DNA from 3 places in the Ningiella algicola genome. Region 3 is predicted to be linked to each of the others. Evidence: predicted binding sites of a transcription regulator. Region 3 holds the regulator's gene; each other region holds the start of a gene.
What was found. Region 3 encodes FliA, which starts transcription of late flagellar genes. Its sites were predicted from a motif close to CTAAAGNTNNNNNNNNNNNNGCCGATA; they were not measured.

Region 1: the regulator FliA is predicted to act here: its motif matches at 2,840-2,866, upstream of PN836_RS16365 (DUF3530 family protein).
Region 2: the regulator FliA is predicted to act here: its motif matches at 1,980-2,006, upstream of PN836_RS00335 (flagellar protein MotY).

What each region holds. Positions count from the first base shown of each region.
Region 1 is NZ_CP171821.2:3,768,343-3,774,215, reverse strand. It holds gene rapA (RNA polymerase-associated protein RapA) at 1-2,053, shown strand, start outside; gene PN836_RS16370 (RluA family pseudouridine synthase) at 2,090-2,767, shown strand; gene PN836_RS16365 (DUF3530 family protein) at 2,909-4,045, shown strand; gene PN836_RS16360 (hypothetical protein) at 4,226-4,549, shown strand; gene PN836_RS16355 (diguanylate cyclase) at 4,585-5,517, opposite strand; gene PN836_RS16350 (response regulator) at 5,550-5,873, opposite strand, start outside.
Region 2 is NZ_CP171821.2:61,884-67,756, forward strand. It holds gene PN836_RS00315 (Fe-Mn family superoxide dismutase) at 1-114, opposite strand, end outside; gene PN836_RS00320 (Grx4 family monothiol glutaredoxin) at 471-803, shown strand; gene PN836_RS00325 ((2Fe-2S)-binding protein) at 888-1,082, opposite strand; gene rnt (ribonuclease T) at 1,161-1,841, opposite strand; gene PN836_RS00335 (flagellar protein MotY) at 2,069-2,968, shown strand; gene glpQ (glycerophosphodiester phosphodiesterase) at 3,021-3,950, opposite strand; gene PN836_RS00345 (hypothetical protein) at 4,500-5,849, shown strand.
Region 3 is NZ_CP171821.2:1,266,058-1,271,930, forward strand. It holds gene PN836_RS05700 (chemotaxis protein CheW) at 1-1,713, opposite strand, end outside; gene PN836_RS05705 (protein phosphatase CheZ) at 1,726-2,520, opposite strand; gene cheY (chemotaxis response regulator CheY) at 2,578-2,961, opposite strand; gene PN836_RS05715 (RNA polymerase sigma factor FliA) at 3,037-3,765, opposite strand; gene PN836_RS05720 (MinD/ParA family protein) at 3,776-4,627, opposite strand; gene flhF (flagellar biosynthesis protein FlhF) at 4,624-5,873, opposite strand, start outside.

The DNA of each region.
Region 1 (5,873 bases), 2.2 Mb from region 3:
TTTGGTAGTGGATGAAGCGCATCATCTGCATTGGTCTAAGCAAGCGGCTTCAGAATCCTATCAGGCAATTGAGACCTTAAGTAAGATTGCAAAAGGCGTTTTGTTGCTTACCGCAACGCCCGACCAACTTGGTCATGAAAGCCATTTCGCGCGTTTACGCCTGCTTGACCCCGCACGTTTTCACAATTACGACAGTTTTGTCAAAGAAGAATCTGAATATGCAAAACTCGCTGAAGCGGTTACCCCTCTAATTGAAAGCGCCAACGATGCGGCTTCACAAACGCATGAAGATATTGATTTAGCTGAAATTGAGAAATACGCACCAGGTTTGAATACCGAAAAGTGGGACTTATCGCAAACAGATGATCGCAAAGGCTTGCTTCGAGAATTAATTGATCAACACGGCACCGGCCGGCTATTTTTTAGAAATCGACGCGCCGCTATTCAAGGTTTTCCTCAGCGTATAGTCACCCCCTACCCGCAGCGTATATCGAAAGAATATGAGCTTGCGCTGGACATGCCATCTTCTATATCGGGCAGTAACGTTCAAGACAACGTTTCCCACGCATTACATCCTGAGCGTGCCAGCATGCTAGACGAGACCTGGCCAAGTTTTGACCCAAGAGTTAGTTGGTTATGTGCTTTGCTGGAAAACATGAGTGCGACCGCTAACAAAGACAAAGTCTTGCTGATTTGCGCCTACGCCAGTACCGCACTGCAAATTGCCGAGTATTTACGAAGCAAAACCAGCATTCGTCATACGGTGTTTCATGAAGGCATGAGCATTGTTGAGCGTGACAAAGCGGCGCACTTTTTTGCGACTTCTGAACAGGGTGCGCAAATTATGCTGTGCTCGGAAATTGGCAGTGAAGGCCGTAACTTCCAGTTTTGCCATCATTTGGTATTGTTTGATTTACCGCTCAATCCAGACTTACTTGAACAACGCATAGGACGTTTGGATCGAATTGGGCAAACGCAGGACATCAATGTACACGTCCCTTATTTTGAAAATAACGCACAAGAAGTTTTATACAACATTTATCATTATGGGTTAGGCGCGTTTACAAAAACGTGCCCGGTTGGTTCTCAAGTTTGGGATGAGTTAGGCAGCGAAATTCATAGTGCGCTTGCCTCACCACTTGATAAGGAAAACTGGCAAGACGTCACCGAGCAAGTCGCCAGTACAAGCACCCTGCTAAAGTTACAAATTGAACAAGGTCGCGATCGACTGCTGGAATTAAACGCATCAGGCTCCGATAAAATTGATGATGTGATGGACAACATTGTGCAAGCCGAAAACCCTGTACACATGATGAAGTTTATGACGCGTTTGTTTGACGCGCTGGGCGTTATTCAAGAAGAAAAAGATGACAATAGCTTTGTGATACGGCACGGCGAATCCATGCTCTTCCCCATCCCCGGCGTATCTGATGACGGTCTTGAAATTACCTACAAAAGAAGCACAGCCACACAGCTTGAGCATGTGCGCTACATAACCGGTGACAGCGAACTTGTCACGCATTGCATTGATAGTGTGCTCACCGACGTCGTGGGAAAAAGCAGCATTTGCTTCGTCAATCAAGCCGACTACCCGGTAGGTGCATTTTGGGTTGAAATTGTAGCCGTTTTGAGCCCAAGTGCTAACAAACACTTACAGCTTTATCGCTTCTTGCCGCCCACGCCGGTCCACATTTGTATAGACGCGAAAAACCAGGAGTCATACGCGGAATTTGATGCGATATTTAAGGTAAAACCAAAAATGGCGCAGCAGTTAATAGGTGCTTTGCAAGCGCAAATAACGCAAGGCATTGAGCAAGCAATGCAGTTGGCATCAACACAGCTTGAAACCGTCAAGTCGCAAGCATTGGAGCAAGTCGATGACAATCTCAGCGCCGAGATCGACCGCTTGGTGGAGCTGAAAAAACTCAATCCTGCCATCAGAGAAGAAGAGATTGATTTTATTAGAGCGCAGAAATCACAGCTGCATGCAGCGATAGATGCGTCTGAACCTTATTTAGATAGCGTGCGCATTTTGATCAATAATCGCAAGTAAACATGCAGCGCTATTTATTGTCATTACGGTTTGCACATGGCTTTACTTAACTATCAGCCGCCCACCCGTCCATACTTGCGCTTTGTATATCGTGATGAGGACTTGCTGGTATTAGACAAGCCACATGGCCTATTAAGCGTTCCTGGCAAAGCGCCGGAGCATAAAGACTCATTGCAGTTGCGAGTACAGCGCGTCTTTCCAAGCGCAAGCGTTGTACATAGACTCGACATGGCCACTTCCGGATTGATGCTGTTTGCACTAAATAAGGCCAGTCATCGTCATTTATCAAAGCAGTTTGAGCTGCGTGAGGTCAAAAAGACCTACTACGCATGTATTTATGGCGAACCTGCAAAACAAGGCAAAGTAGACGCACCGCTTATCTGTGATTGGCCCAATCGTCCCAAGCAAATAGTAGATATGAACAACGGTAAGTCAGCACTCACTCATTACAAGCTTATTGAATCAAATAAAAACGCTTGCCTGGTGGAGCTTCAACCTCACACTGGACGCTCACATCAGCTTAGAGTGCATATGCAGCACATTGGCCACCCGATACTGGGTGACAGACTATATGCACACCCAGAGGCGCTTGCTGCATCTAAGCGCTTGCTTTTGCACGCACAAGATATTGCGTTTAGGCATCCAAGCACCGACGCTTCTATGACTTTCACCAGCCCTCATCCATTTGATATCAAAGCGCTAAAGCTTTTATAACCCGAACTCTGGATAAGAGACAGCGCTCAGCACTTTTTATATTCCTGCACTGCCTCTTATCCAGAGTTTGGGTTAATTAAACGTACGGCTCTGTCGATACTATAAATATCTATAGTTTGTTTGCAAGAGACACATGTTGCTTTGAAAACACTGTCATTTCGTTTTTTACAACTTTCTGTTCCTAAGCTTGATCGCAGTGCGCTTGTATTTATGCGACTGCCTCTGTTCGCCTTGCTTATGGCAGGGAGTCTTGCGCTTGTGCAAGCGCAGGAAACTGCACCAGAAGAACTGCGTTCTAATGATGCAAGCGATGCGGAAGCTCAAACAACAAATCAAGAGCGTCTCTTTCGCCTATCTGAACTCAAGGCCTTTGATATAGAGTATGGTGCATTTGAAGATGAATATACATTGCTAGAGATTTTGGTAGATGATGTGCAGTATCAGTTTCCAGTTAAAAAAAGTGCGTCTCATCGCGCATTAAGCTTAGGTACATTATTTTTGGTCGCTGACAGTCGATTTGCCACAAGCAATCTGCATGCGATGAATTCCCTTGCATCGGAACTCAATGGCTGGGGTTGGGACGCGGTGGTGCTATCGGGGCCCGAGTTAGCAGATGTGATAAACGCTGTAGATAAGACGCTTGAAGCACAGGGCAGCCCTGAACCAAACACCCGTTCTGAATCCAACAACCTTGAAGGGGCAGCTTCAAACAACGAGACTCAAGCAAGCACCGGTGATTCCGTAAATAAGTCTTCCACAAACGCAAAAGCAGTGGACTCACCTCAACTGGACTTTAATGCAAAGCACCATCAAAACCAGCTCGATGAAGTATATATGCATGCATATGCCAAGTTTCTTGACCGCTATATTGCGAAGGCAAAAGAACATCTTGAGCATGCTCGCGGCTACAAAGCATTTTACGCTCAGGGTATTGGTGCACAAGCCTTGGTGCACTTGTTATCCGAGAGGGAAGATATTGATACCCAACTAGATAACCCCGATGCGATTGTCCTGAGCAATGCGTTTTGGCCGCATCGAGAAATAAATCAAACCCTTCCAAAGCAAATTGCTAAGTTGCCTATGCCGGTTCTTGACCTTGTCAGTCAGTGGGACAATAAGTGGGCACAACAAACTGAAGATGCGCGCCGTATCAGAAGCATTCAGCAAATAAAAACCTATTATCGGCAGCGACAGCTCTCAGACAGCGTTAATTCGTATATAAGCTATCCTCAGCTAGCAAAAGAAATGCATGGCTATTTTTCCTACCTAGGTTGGTAGCCCAGCACTCGCTTTCGCCCTACAAACGGCACTTTTATTATATTTTTATGACAGCGGGCCACTAATGCCGCGTTTTAATTCATAAGCTTAACAGTTACTTGCAAGTGTTTCGTGCATGTTCCGTGGTTTATTAGCGTTTGCGACTATACTGAGAGTAGACAGTAAACAAAGGCACACATCGTGTTAGTCAAAGAGTTCGTCGACAAAAAGGCCGAGCAATTAGCGTTCTATTTAGAATCGTATTGGCAAGATAAAGTTGCCTTTAAAGAAATGGACCGTTTTATTTGGGATATTTTGGAAGAATGGAGCGCCTTAAAAAATACAGATAAACAGATTTACTCGCAAAAAGAGCGCGTGTTTTGGCATGTCATTTATCAAGTGCAGTTTGTTGGAGGACATAGTCTGCGACACGACTGTAGTATACGAGACCAAGTGCAGCTATACACTCATTACCTAAATGAAGACAGCCCATGCCCGCTCGATGTCATCGGAATGCGCCCATAAGCTAAGATCTAAAAACTCTGCATACTAATTACTGATTACGCCTTTGCCTCAACGGCATCAAATAGCAAAACCTGATTTCGACCACCTTCTTTAGCTTTATAAAGTGCCTGATCTGCCGCTTCAAGCCATTGCAGAGGAGTGTTGTAGACCGCGTTAAATTCCGCTATGCCCGCACTGATGGTAAAGTTAATTTCAGTCTCATCGTGAGTCACAACATAGCGCTCCGATACTTTTCTGATGCGTTCGCCCACTATTTTTGCGGTTTCGGCTGTTGTATCAGGTAACAACACAACGAATTCTTCTCCGCCGTAGCGGCCGCAAATGTCAGTCTCTCGAGTTGCCTTTCGAATTAACATAGCAAGCGACTGAATTACCTTATCCCCCGCTTGATGGCCATGGGTGTCGTTGACTTTTTTAAAGTGGTCAATATCAAGAATGAGCACCGAAATGGGCTTTTTGTTACGAAGGCTTAACTTATACTCTCGCTCAAAGCGTTCTTGCCAGTAGCGCCGATTGTAAAGGCGGGTAAGCCCGTCAACACGGGAAATCACTTTAAGCTCGTCGTTGAGCTTGTCGACCCGCTCTTTACTCATGGCTTGGTCGGTCATGTCGTAAACCAAAACACAAACTTGGTCGACCTCATCTTTTGTGCAATCTTCTGATGCAATGGGAAGGATAGTAATATTCTGGTACATGTTATCGGAGCTTGAGGTAATCGGGCGACTTGTGCCAAATTTGAATAAATACTGACGCTGCTCCCAAATCAGGAACACAGGCGTTCTCATAGAAAACACTGGCTGACACTTATTCGCAAACCATAACTTATCAACTTCCGCGAAGTGTTCAAACAGGCTATTTCCAACTATCTTTTCAGCGTCTACACCGCTGTGATTTTCCATAAACTGGTTAAACTCTTGCACCACAAAGTTTTTGTCGATAACGACTATTCCCACTTCAATGGATGCCATCAGCGCTTGCTGCCAATTAGAATTCGTTACTGTCACGATGCAAGCGCCTTTTGTTGCACTGCATTCATTTGAATCAGCTCTTGAGCCTTTAGCAGTCGCGAGAAGGCGGCATCGATATGCAAGTCAGGAATCACTAATAGAAGCTCAAAATTTATATTTTCGCTAGACACTGAATAGGCTATTTCTACAACAAGCATCTTCTCCCAGCGAGTGGTGGTATTGCTCACAATATCGTCCAGACCACATTGAATACCGAGCAGGATGGGAGTGTTGTGCGTAAATTTTAAGGAAAGCTGGGTAGATAATGCGTTCAAACAAGCACCAATAATAATATTCGATACGTCCATTAAGACTTC
Region 2 (5,873 bases), 1.2 Mb from region 3:
CTTTGTTACATAGGTTGCGTGGTGTTTACCATAGTGGAAATCGAGGGTTTCAGCTGAAATATGTGGTTCAAGCGCGTTTTTTTCGTAGGGTAGAGCGGGTAATTCAAAAGCCATGTGTATTCTCCGTGTGAGTTTTGCTAATTCGAAACTGAAGTGCGGACGAAGGATTAAATTTCAAGCCTTCATGCCTTTAATTGTATTCCAATGAAGATGCAGTTTATTTCGTATTTAATGGCAAACAAGATCACACTTATTTACGATATATGGTGATATAACAGGCTAGATGTGTAAAAGCATGTGCTTGTGAACAATATAATGTGCTTAGCGCTTGATATTATGTAAACTCACCCATACTGTAGAGTGTGAATCCAAATTAATGTTGGTATACGTAATAACGTGTGTGCCGAGAGCGTGCGCCCCTTGTTTTGCACCAATTGCCCTTTAACATTTACATGAATCATGGTTTTGAAATGGAAACAATCGATAAAATTAAAGAACAAATTAGCGAAAATGCTATCCTTTTATACATGAAGGGATCCCCTAAGCTGCCGAACTGTGGTTTTTCTGCCCAGGCTTCTCAAGCGCTTATGTCGTGCGGAGAGCAATTTGCATATGTGGATATTTTGCAAAACCCTGATATCCGAGCTGAGTTACCTAAATTTGCAGACTGGCCAACCTTTCCGCAATTGTGGGTGAATGGCGAACTAGTGGGTGGCTGCGATATCATTCTTGAAATGTTTCAACAAGGAGAGTTACAAAGTTTGATAAAAGAAGCTGCGCCAAAGGACTCACCAGAGGCTTAGTTTTACTTTGCATAAACGATACAAAAAAGCCGGATTTTTTGACAAATCCGGCTTTTTCATTAATAGCTTTTATTTTTGGCTTTACTAACACACTTCTTTGAATAAAGACTCGTCAATAATTGTTCGGTCGATAATTGAGACCGCCATGTCCACACAGGTGCCGCACTGAGAACCCACACCAAGATGCTTTTTCAGCTCTCTAATATTGCCAACGCTGTCTTCTCTAACTGCGTTTTCAATTTGCTTATCGGTTATGCCGTAGCACATACAAACGAACATCTGCTCACCCATATAATTTACATGCAAATGATAATAGTTGTTGTTTACATTAAAGGCAAGTCTTTTTTACCTCGGGATTTATGTTGATGAGAGTGGCCAACCGCCAAGCGTATGATATTTATTGAGAATGTGGCAAAACAGCTCGGCAGTTTTATGCGTGTCATACAAGGCGCTGTGTGCTTGTGACTGCTGAAAATCAATCTCGGCAGCCTCACATGCTTTCACTAAGACGGTTTGCCCAAGGCTTAGAGCGGCAAGAGACGTAGTGTCGAAGGAAACAAAAGGATGAAACGGACTGCGTTTAATGCCATGTCGTTCAAGTGCCGCATTCACAAAGCTTTGATCAAAGTGCGCGTTGTGTGCAACTATCACGCTACGCTGACATTCGGCTGCTTTTTGCGCTTTGCGGATGTGTTTACATAAAGCCTTGAACACTTCTTCTTCAGGGAGGGCGCCTCTGAGCGCGCAAAAAGGATCAATACCGTTAAATTCAATCGCCGCCTTCTCAATATTCGCCCCCTCAAAGGGTTGAACATGCTCATGAAAGGTTTGGTCGAGTGAAAATGTCCCATCTTCACCGAGTTTAAGGGTGATAGCCGCAATTTCTAGAATGGCATCCGTATCGGCATTAAATCCTGCGGTTTCTACGTCAATCACGACGGGGAAGTAGCCACGAAAACGCTCAGAAAGTTGAAAAGATGTATTGTTGGACGCTTGAGATTTTTGCGAACTATCCGTACCCAAATTGCTGTTGTTCATTTATCGCAAATGTTCCTTATTTAAGGCTCAGCTAACCGCAGATTATTGTACATTCACGCTAGCAATGACTTTGCGCGTAGTATGCCGAACTTCAGCTATGAAGGCAAAGCTCACAGGCAATTTAGAGGCGTATTGAGCCTAAACATTTTCCATCGGAAGCCGATAGTCTTCATAAGAACCATATTTGGCTTTGCAAGAGACTGGCCGACGAATTTAGAGGTGTGTAGATGAATCCAATGATTGCTCGTTATGCAAAATCAGTTTCTATTGCGATAGTCACTATTTTGCTGATGATTTCGACAGATAGTTACGCCAGCTTGCGTCACTATGTAGTTGATGTTGAGCAATCAGATTGGAAGTTAAGTGAGCAAACGCGGCTTAAATGCGAGCTCAAACATGAGATAGATGGTTACGGTACGGCATTATTTTATTCTGAGGCCTCAAAGCAGTTGAACATGGAGTTCACTCTAGACATGTGGCGTTTACCTTCTCGATATGACAGCGCAAGAGTCTACTCTATGGCGCCTCGATGGATGTCGGGCGTTGCAAATCGTGAAATAGCAAATATGGATTTGCGCAAGCAATACGACGGCGATTTGCCCTCTGAATCTGCATGGCAAATGTTAACCGAATTGGAAAAGGGCTTTTTGCCTACCATTGAATACAGCGATTGGTTAAACCCCAACGATGGCGTAGCAGTTTCTTTAAATGCAAGTAAGTTTGGAGATAGTTATCATCAGTTTAGTCGCTGTATCACAAATTTATTGCCATACAGCCTTGAGGATATCGCCTACACCGTCCTTGCATATAAGAAAAACAGTACCGAGCTAACGCCATACTCTAAGCGTCGTTTAGACATGATAGGTGAATACTTAAAGGAAGACTTAGATCTTGATTTAGTGCTAATTGACGGCTACACCGATAGTTGGGGTGGATCGTACAACAACGAAAAGCTTTCAATTAAACGCGCGAATGAAGTAAAAGACTACTTTGCTGGCTTAGGGCTGCTTGAAGATAGGATCCAAATAACTGGCCACGGCGAAAAACGACACTCTTCTCCAAATGATACACGCTTAGATAGAGCTAAAAACCGTCGAGTGGTTGTGAGGCTTTCTAAAGAGTCCTAGTGTTCTGTCTCTTTAGTCTGGGCTATGAGTGCTGCTAAGCGCGGTCTCTTATTCAGAGTTCGGGTTCTTTCGGTTTATGTAGCATGTAGGGCATAACATGATCAGTAAATATGCCGTCAAGCCCAAGTGCCTGTAATCGAGAAAATGCGACGTCGGCCGGCATGGCTTGATTAATAACATCGCTTCTGAAAGTAAAAGGGTGTACAGCTAAACCGTGCTTCTGAGCGCGCTGCACCAGTCCGGTAGATGTATCGGTGTTTATATCAATAACTTTCGGGATCCAAGGCCCAATTGCCTGCGCGTAGCTAGCGATATTGCGTAAGCCTTCGTCACTAGTCAATAGCTCGTAATCAACCTGATTCAAATCCCAACTGTTGCTTGCGAGGAGCTGCGTCATTTTGAATTTAGCGCCCATGTCAAATCGTAAACGCTTGAGCACTGCTGGCTCAAAGCTCTGCACAAATATCCTTGCATCCGCTGAATTGAGTTGATGTTTTTTTAAGATATTAAATAGCAGTTGCGAGATGTCTTTCCCTTCGCTCAAATGCCAATGGTAGGCCTTAATCTCCGGGTAAATGCCAACTTGTTTATCAAAAGAATAATTGAGGGATTGGATGAGTTCTATATGCTCTTCAAAACTCGCGATGGTGAAGTGTGCATGCCCTTGATAGCGCTGAGCATAGACACGCAGCTTTTGATTATTTTCCCGCTCATGAACGCGCAATTGACGCAGCTCAGAAAGTGTAAAATCAACAGCGTACCAGCGCCCGTCTTCTCGAACTCGCTTAGGAAAGACTGACTCTACATCTGTTACGTTTTCTAAATAGATATCATGAAGAACGACTAGTTGGTTGTCCTTTGTTACCACTAAGTCTTGTTCGATGTAATCTGCGCCTTGCATGAAGCTAAGTACCAAGGCTTCTTTAGTGTGCTCGGGTAAAAATCCAGAAGCCGCTCTGTGAGCAATGATATCGATTGCCAAGAGAGGCTTGCACAGCAAGTACAACAACATAAACGTAAATGCTTTTACAAATAAGGTCTTACTAAACTTGACGATAATTAGCATGTGTTTTTTGAATCAGTCAGGTGTTTACTGTAGATGTCTTCATGATTATGCACATTCGCGGTCACAATAATAGGGCATGTTTCGATTCAAACATGACAGGCAATCACCTAATAATATTAAAATGTAAATTATTATTTAAAAATATGTTGCAATCATTAATGTTACCGATTACATTTCGTGTTAAGACCTTGTGAGTTAAGCCGTAGTGTTAAGGAAATGCATATAATATCAATAGCATATATCGACTTTGACGCAAATTGATGAAAAAGCACTTGTGCTCCTCTCACTTCCCCAAAAAAACAAAAAACAGTCTTAGCTGTTACTCAACAGCCTAACTTTGATAACTCGTTAGCTTTAATGATATGGCGTTGAAACGCCTTCCTTTTGGCTTGTGCATTGTGTGTCCTCTTATCGATTGCACACTTGGCGTAAGCAAAACCTTATATATTTATATTGGAGAATCCAATGAAACAAACAATTATTTCATTGCTCGCAGGTGCTTTTTGTCTCGTTAGTGCCTCATCAGCTTACACTGCAGCCCCGATTGATTCCGCGAACTTTGCAACGTGTAATGAATCCCCGGGAGGCTCTCGGACTGTGCGTTCAAACGGCTTTGTAAAGGGATTATTTGTTGTATCGTCTAATTTGCCGGGCGCAACGTTTTCAACTAATCCTAATGACGCAAATGGGCTTGCCGACCGCAATATTGAATGTGCGCATTTCGACGATAGAACGTCTGGTGGAACGGTCATTATCCCATGGCGTCAGTTTGACAGGGGACCAGGAGCACAAGGGGGCCGTTACAATTGGGATTTTGTCGAAAGCCAGATTCAGCCATGGGCTGACAGAGGGCAGGTGGTTAACCTGCTAGTGTGGCCCGCCGTTCAAAAGGAGTCACAGAAATTTCCGTCAGGTCAATCTGCGACTCCTCAATTTATATTGGATGAGCCCGGTGTAAGCTTCAAATGTCCAGAAGGCACGGCGCAGGGCACTGGCACAAATGGGCAACTTCCTTTGCCAAAATTTTGGGAAGGGCGAGTGAAAAACCCATATCGAACCGCTCTGAAAGAGTTGGTGAGACGTTACGAGAATGACAATAGAATCAACTACTTCAGATTTGGTATAGGGGTTGGCGCTGAATCCTATCCTGCAAACGGCACCACAACACCAACAAACTTCTGCCGAGATAAGTTCGTCAGTTTGTTCTCAGGCGCGAATGACACCGAAAAAGCGAATAAAGCTTTTACAACCTGGTTGAACTTCACCAAAGAAACCGTGAGAGTTTTTAGAAATTTTGATTCAAATAAGCCAATCGTGGTGACGTTGAATGATTTTCGCACGCGCAGTTCGCAAGGTGTAAACAAGTTCGCGAATGATACCGAAAATGAGGCAACACGGTCACTTGGCGGGGCACCGAAACTTGGCTTAGGCGTTCAGGGGGCAACTACTTCGGACCTTGATCGTTGGAATGCCAGCCCCCGACAGCGCTGCAATGCCAATTGGTGTAAGCTGTTCAATGACAATAAAAACGCAGGGATTGTATTACAAGTGCAAACGCCAACTCACAGCGGTGTGATTGGTCGTCCAAACGAGAATACTAACGTTCCTGAATGTGCTAGCGGTAATAATAATGGCGTGGCAGGGTGCATGAAGACAGGTAATTTAGTCGAGCTTATGGACTTTGCACGAAATCGCGGAGCTAATAGTTTTGAGCTGTATCCCTATGAGTGGTATGTCGTTAATGATACCGCGCTTAACTTTAATGCAAGCGACGGAGTCTCATACAGAAATGCAATGGATCGCGCTAAAAACTAACCCTGATTATTCTAGTAGGTAGTA
Region 3 (5,873 bases):
ACTGATCTCCGTCTTGGTAGAAAAGCCCGGGGCAAAAATCAAGTTAAATGCTTCAACATCTGACATACGGGCAGCCGAATCAGCGTCTAACACACCTCGACTAATCGCAATTTCTTTCAGCTTCTCAGCATCCATTCCTTTGCCGTCATCGGCAATGGTTAATAAAATATGATCGCCTTCTTGAGACGCAGCAAGTCTTACTGTACCCATTCTCGGTTTGCCGGCCGCCTCGCGATCATCTGGCATTTCGATGCCATGATCCACAGAGTTTCTGACCAAATGCACCAATGGGTCGGCTAAGGCCTCAACTAGGTTCTTATCTAAATCGGTTTCTTCGCCTTCTAATACAAGTGATATTTCTTTTTTCAGCGTACGAGCCAAATCTCGAACGACGCGAGGGAAGCGACCAAATACCTTTTTAATAGGCTGCATGCGCGTTTTCATCACCGCACCTTGCAAGTCACCTGTGACCACATCCAAATTCGCTATGGCTTTGGACATGCTTTCGTCAGCTAGGTTGATTCCCAGGCTCAATAGGCGGTTTCGCACCAACACAAGCTCACCTACCATATTCATAATCTGGTCTAGGCGTTTGGTATCAACCCGCACAGTTGTTTCACCTTGAGGCGCTGCTGGTTTGTCCGACTTCTTGCCCGCTGCTTTTGCAGGCACTTTAGGCGCAGTGGCCTTGGCAGGTGCTTTTGTAGACTTATCAGAAACAGTTGTATCTGCCGCCGCCTTTGGTGTTTCTTTTTCTGTATCTGGCGAATTCGCTTTCGATGCTGCCGGCTTACTTGCAGATTCTGCCTTTGCTTCTGTGCTGCTTTTGCTATCGACGGGGGCTTTACCCTGACCGTGTAAATCGTCAAGTAAGGCTTCAAACTCTTCGTCGGTTATTTCATCGTCATCTGAGCCTGTAGTGGCATTGCTCGTATCTTTGCTATCGTTTGAGATAGATTTATTAGCACCGGCGTCAGCTTTGAAACTACCTTTGCCGTGAAGGTCATCTAGCAAAGCCTCAAATTCATCATCGCTAATGTCTTCACTAGCGCTTGCGTCGTTATTTGAAGCTGATGACGCTTGAGAATCATTTTTGGCGCTGTCTTCGTTTTGCTTTGCGCTAGGACCTTTATCACCGTGAAGTTCATCAAGTAAGGCTTCAAATTCGTCTTCGGTTATTTCGTCAATACCTTCTTGATCAGCAGCAGAATCACTTAACTCAGGCGTGGGAGATTGATCGACGCCTTCGTCTGAGGTCTGAGCTACTTCGCTAACAATAGCTTCACCTGCGTCTTCGGCAACAAATATTTGTTCACCCTCTTGCTCTGGCGTGCTTAGCTTGTGCAGCAAATCAATTAAGTGAGGAGGCGCTGCCTGTAATGGCTCTCTGGCCTTCACATTTTCGAACATGTCTACCACAACGTCTGTGGCTTGGAGGATCACATCCATCAGTTCTGGCGTTAGCGTGCGCTGGCCATTACGCATAATATCGAATACGTTCTCAGCACCGTGACAAATATCCACTAGCTCGGTAAGCGACAAAAATCCTGCGCCACCTTTTACAGTATGATAGCCACGGAAAATAGCATTCAACAGATCGGAATCTTCCGGGTTGTTTTCTAAATCTACGAGCTGTTCTTGCAATTGCTCTAATATTTCTCCGGCTTCCACCAGAAAGTCTTGCAAGATATCCTCGTCAACTTCAAACGACATTCGTTTGCTCCCCTAAAAACCTAAACTAGACAGTAAATCGTCAACGTCGTCTTGTCCTTGTACGACGTCGTTACGCGTTGCTGCGTCAATAATTGGCCCTTCGGCTTTCTCTTTATCGTCAGATTCTGCAGAAGGTTGAGTATCGGGTTTGTCAACAGTGCTACTGTTCGTTTTTGTAGAAGAACAATGCTTGTCGCGTTTAGCTTCTTCATCACTAAAGGCAGAGAGCATATCTACTAAGTTATCTTCCACTTCTTTGACAAGTTCGATAACGCGCTTAATGACCTGACCGGTAAGATCCTGATAACCTTGTGCCATCAACACTTCAGTGAGCATGGTATTGAGGTTTGCGGAGTCCTCTCTAGCATCGTTTAAAAGCGTGTCCAGCTCTAAGCACAGGCTCTTGAACTCACCGAGTTCAATCTGCCGAGACATCAACTTCTTCCACTCGGGCATCACGGTATTTAGACGGTCATTTAAGGCTTCAGCAATGGGCATGCTACGCTCAACTGCATCCATCGTAGAGTTGGCGGCTTGCTCTGTCTGTTCAATGACGTATTCAAGCCGCGATTGCGCGTCAGGAATTTGGGTATTCGTTATGTCTGCCAACCTATGGTCAAGCTGAAACGTCGATAAAGAGTCATGTAGTTGACGTGTGAGCTTGCCCACTTCAGAGAAAAGCTCTGTCGATTCACGCATCGTGATGTTATGCACAATGTTGTTGGCTGATTCAATTTCACCCGCTTGGATGTGCTGGACCAAAGCCTGCGCCTCTTCAAGCGAAATCAAAGATGCTTCATTAGTCATTAGACCTTCCTTTTAATCGTAAGGATCTCGTTGAATGAGAATGTCTCAAAACAAGAATTATCCTAAGCGTTCGAAGATTTTGTCTAACTTCTCTTTCAGCGTCGCGGCAGTAAATGGCTTAACAACATAGCCGTTTACACCTGCTTGAGCTGCTGCAACAATCTGCTCTTTTTTAGCTTCAGCCGTTACCATTAACACGGGTAAATGCTTTAACTTGTCGTCAGCACGTATTGCTCGTAGCAAATCAATACCTTGCATACCTGGCATGTTCCAGTCAGTCACTACAAAGTCGAAATCACCTTGATTTAGCATAGGCAATGCCGTATTTCCGTCATCTGCCTCTTGCACGTTTGTGAAGCCTAAGTCTTTCAGCAAATTTTTGATGATTCTTCGCATCGTTGAAAAGTCATCAACAACGAGAATTTTCATGTTCTTATCCAAAACTACCTCCGCAATGGAAAATGTGATTTATCTAATCTTTATTTATGTCGCGCTTACTTGATTTCACAGTAAGGGCTATTCAGCAGTGCGCCACGACTGCATCTTCGCTTTCAATTTCAGCATGGCCTGGCTGTGAATTTGACTGACGCGAGATTCACTTACTTCGAGCACTTCACCAATCTCTCGTAAATTTAACTCTTCGTCATAGTAAAGTGACAATACGATAGCTTCGCGCTCTGGTAATGTAGTTATCGCCCGCGCCAGCGCTTTCTGAAATGATCCTTGCATCATTTCTTCAAAAGGTTTGTCTGACCCCTTGTTTTCTTCGTTTGAAAGCACATCTTCACTCACGCCTAAGTCTTCAATGCCGACCAGTTTGCCTGCATTCACTTCGTTGAGCATTTGATGATATTCTTGTACAGATACGTTCATAACCTCGGCGACTTCTGTATCGCGAGCATCCCTTCCAGTTTCTTTTTCAACCAGATTGATGGCCTCTGTAATTGCTCTAGAGTTCTTGTGCACGGAGCGCGGTGTCCAGTCACCTTTGCGAATTTCATCGAGCATTGCGCCTCTTATGCGAATACCGGCGAAGGTCTCAAAACTTGCGCCTTTCGTGCCGTCGAAATTTCGAGCAGCCTCTAGTAGGCCAATCATGCCTGATTGAATGAGATCATCGATTAACACACTTGCAGGTAATCTAGCCATTAAGTGGTGAGCGATGCGTTTCACGAGCGGAGCATGACGCTCAACCAATTGGTTTTTGTCTATTTGCTGTTGATATACGGTCACTTTATTACTCACTTTTATTTACCTACTCATGCAAAGACACTAGGTTTTCAATAAAGAACTCCAAGTGTCCGCCTGCTTGTGTGGGAATCGGCCAGGTCACGGCTCTCTCTGCTAACTTTGCAATGGCTTTTGCAGCAGGTGAACCAGGGTAAGCATCTACAAGTGCAGTTTGCTTGCGAACGGCCTTTCTTACATTCTCGTCAAATGGCACGATACTGACTAATTCCAGCGCTACGTCTAAAAAGCGTCCAGTGACCTTTGACAACTTACTGAAGAGCTCACGACCCTCTCGTTCAGAGCGCACCATATTGGCTACCACTTTGAACTTAAACACGCCGTGTTCTCGATTTAAAATTTTAATTAATGCATAGGCATCGGTTAACGATGTTGGCTCGTCACAGACAACTATCATCACGTCTTGCGCCGCACGTGAGAAACTCACCACCATGTCAGATATACCGGCTGCGGTATCAACCAACATCATATCGATGGGTGTTTTCAGCTCACTAAAAGCACGAATTAAACCCGCGTGCTCATGCTGCCCAAGCTCTGCCATTGATTGCGTACCCGACGTTGCAGGCGCAATTTTTACGCCATGAGGACCGGTAACTAACACCTCATCTAGGGTGCAATCGCCTGACAAGACATGCGCTAAGTTTCTGTCGACTCTTAAGCCGAGCATTACGTCAACATTGGCTAGGCCAAGGTCAGCGTCGAGCACCATTACGCGTTTTCCACGTTTAGCTGCCGATACTGCGAGGTTGAGTGTAATATTGGTCTTACCAACACCACCTTTACCGCCGGTCACCGCAATGACTTTTATTTGTTTTGATTGATTCATAGTTCTTAAGCTACTTGCTTGATCGATTATCATAGACCACCGGCTAAGGCGAAAGCCGCCTCGTCGTCTGCATGCACACCATATTTTTTATGAAGCTTGGCAGCAACAAGGGTTAAATTAGCCGAGTCTGCGAGTTTGATATCCTCCGGAACACGCTGACCATCGGTCACATAATTTAGTGACAGATCGTTTTCTATTGCCACGCTCAGTGCTTCTCCCAGGCTGTAACATTCATCTAGCTTGGTGAATATGCAGCCTTGAATATCAGTGGAGTGATAAGCCTTGACGGTTTGCGTCAGCACTTGGTATTGCGCGCCTGCGGGAAGCACAAGGTACTTGCGGATATTGACAGATAAGCCAGTTTCGTACTCATTGAGCTGCTCAATTAAGCGAGCATCTCGCTGACTGAAACCGGCAGTGTCTATTAACACTAATTTTTTGTTGCGCATTTGGTAGAGCAATTGATTAAGCTCTTCTGCGTTTTGGGCTTTTTTCACACTGCAGCCAATAATGCGGCCATAGGTTGCCAGTTGCTCATATGCGGCAATGCGATAGGTATCAATGGTAATCATGGCAACCTGATCAGCGCCATATTTTTGCGCGTATTTCGCCGCCAGTTTCGCTAATGTCGTAGTTTTGCCTGTTCCAGTAGGACCAACCAGGGCAACCACCCCAGACTGTTCTAGAATATCGTTTCCACCCACGTGCAAGCGATTCGACAATAGGTTAAGCAGGTATTTCCAACCTTGCTTCTCATCCACGTTGTGGGGCAAAAAGTCGATAAACTGACGCGCAAGTTTTTGCCCTAAGCCCATGCTGATTAACTGTTCATGCAAATAATGATGAGTTGGGTTGTTGCGTTTCTTGCGCTCATCAGCCAGCTCTGAAACTTGAAACTTCAACACGTTTTTTATCGACTCAAGCTCTGCCTTTATGGTATCCATTTGGTCTTGCTCCAATACGCTCGGTGGTGGCGTAAGGCTGGCGGCTTGACTGTTACTCAGTTTTTCGTCTTCGTTGTCTTGTGCAAAGGCTGGCGAGCGAACAATTTCATCATCAGCACGCATTTGCTCGCGCGCTTTCGCTTGTTGTATAGCAGCGTTTGATTGAGTATTCATTGAGTAAGGATTTGGCGCGGAGCTAAGCTGAGAACTTGCAGACTGCTTTTCAAGCAAGGCTTGTAAACTGTCGGGAATGTCATCACCAATCACTTCACTGAGCGTGGGTGTTGTCTTGCTAGGTTTGCTCGCCTTAGCCAGACTGACAGGAGGTTCAGGGT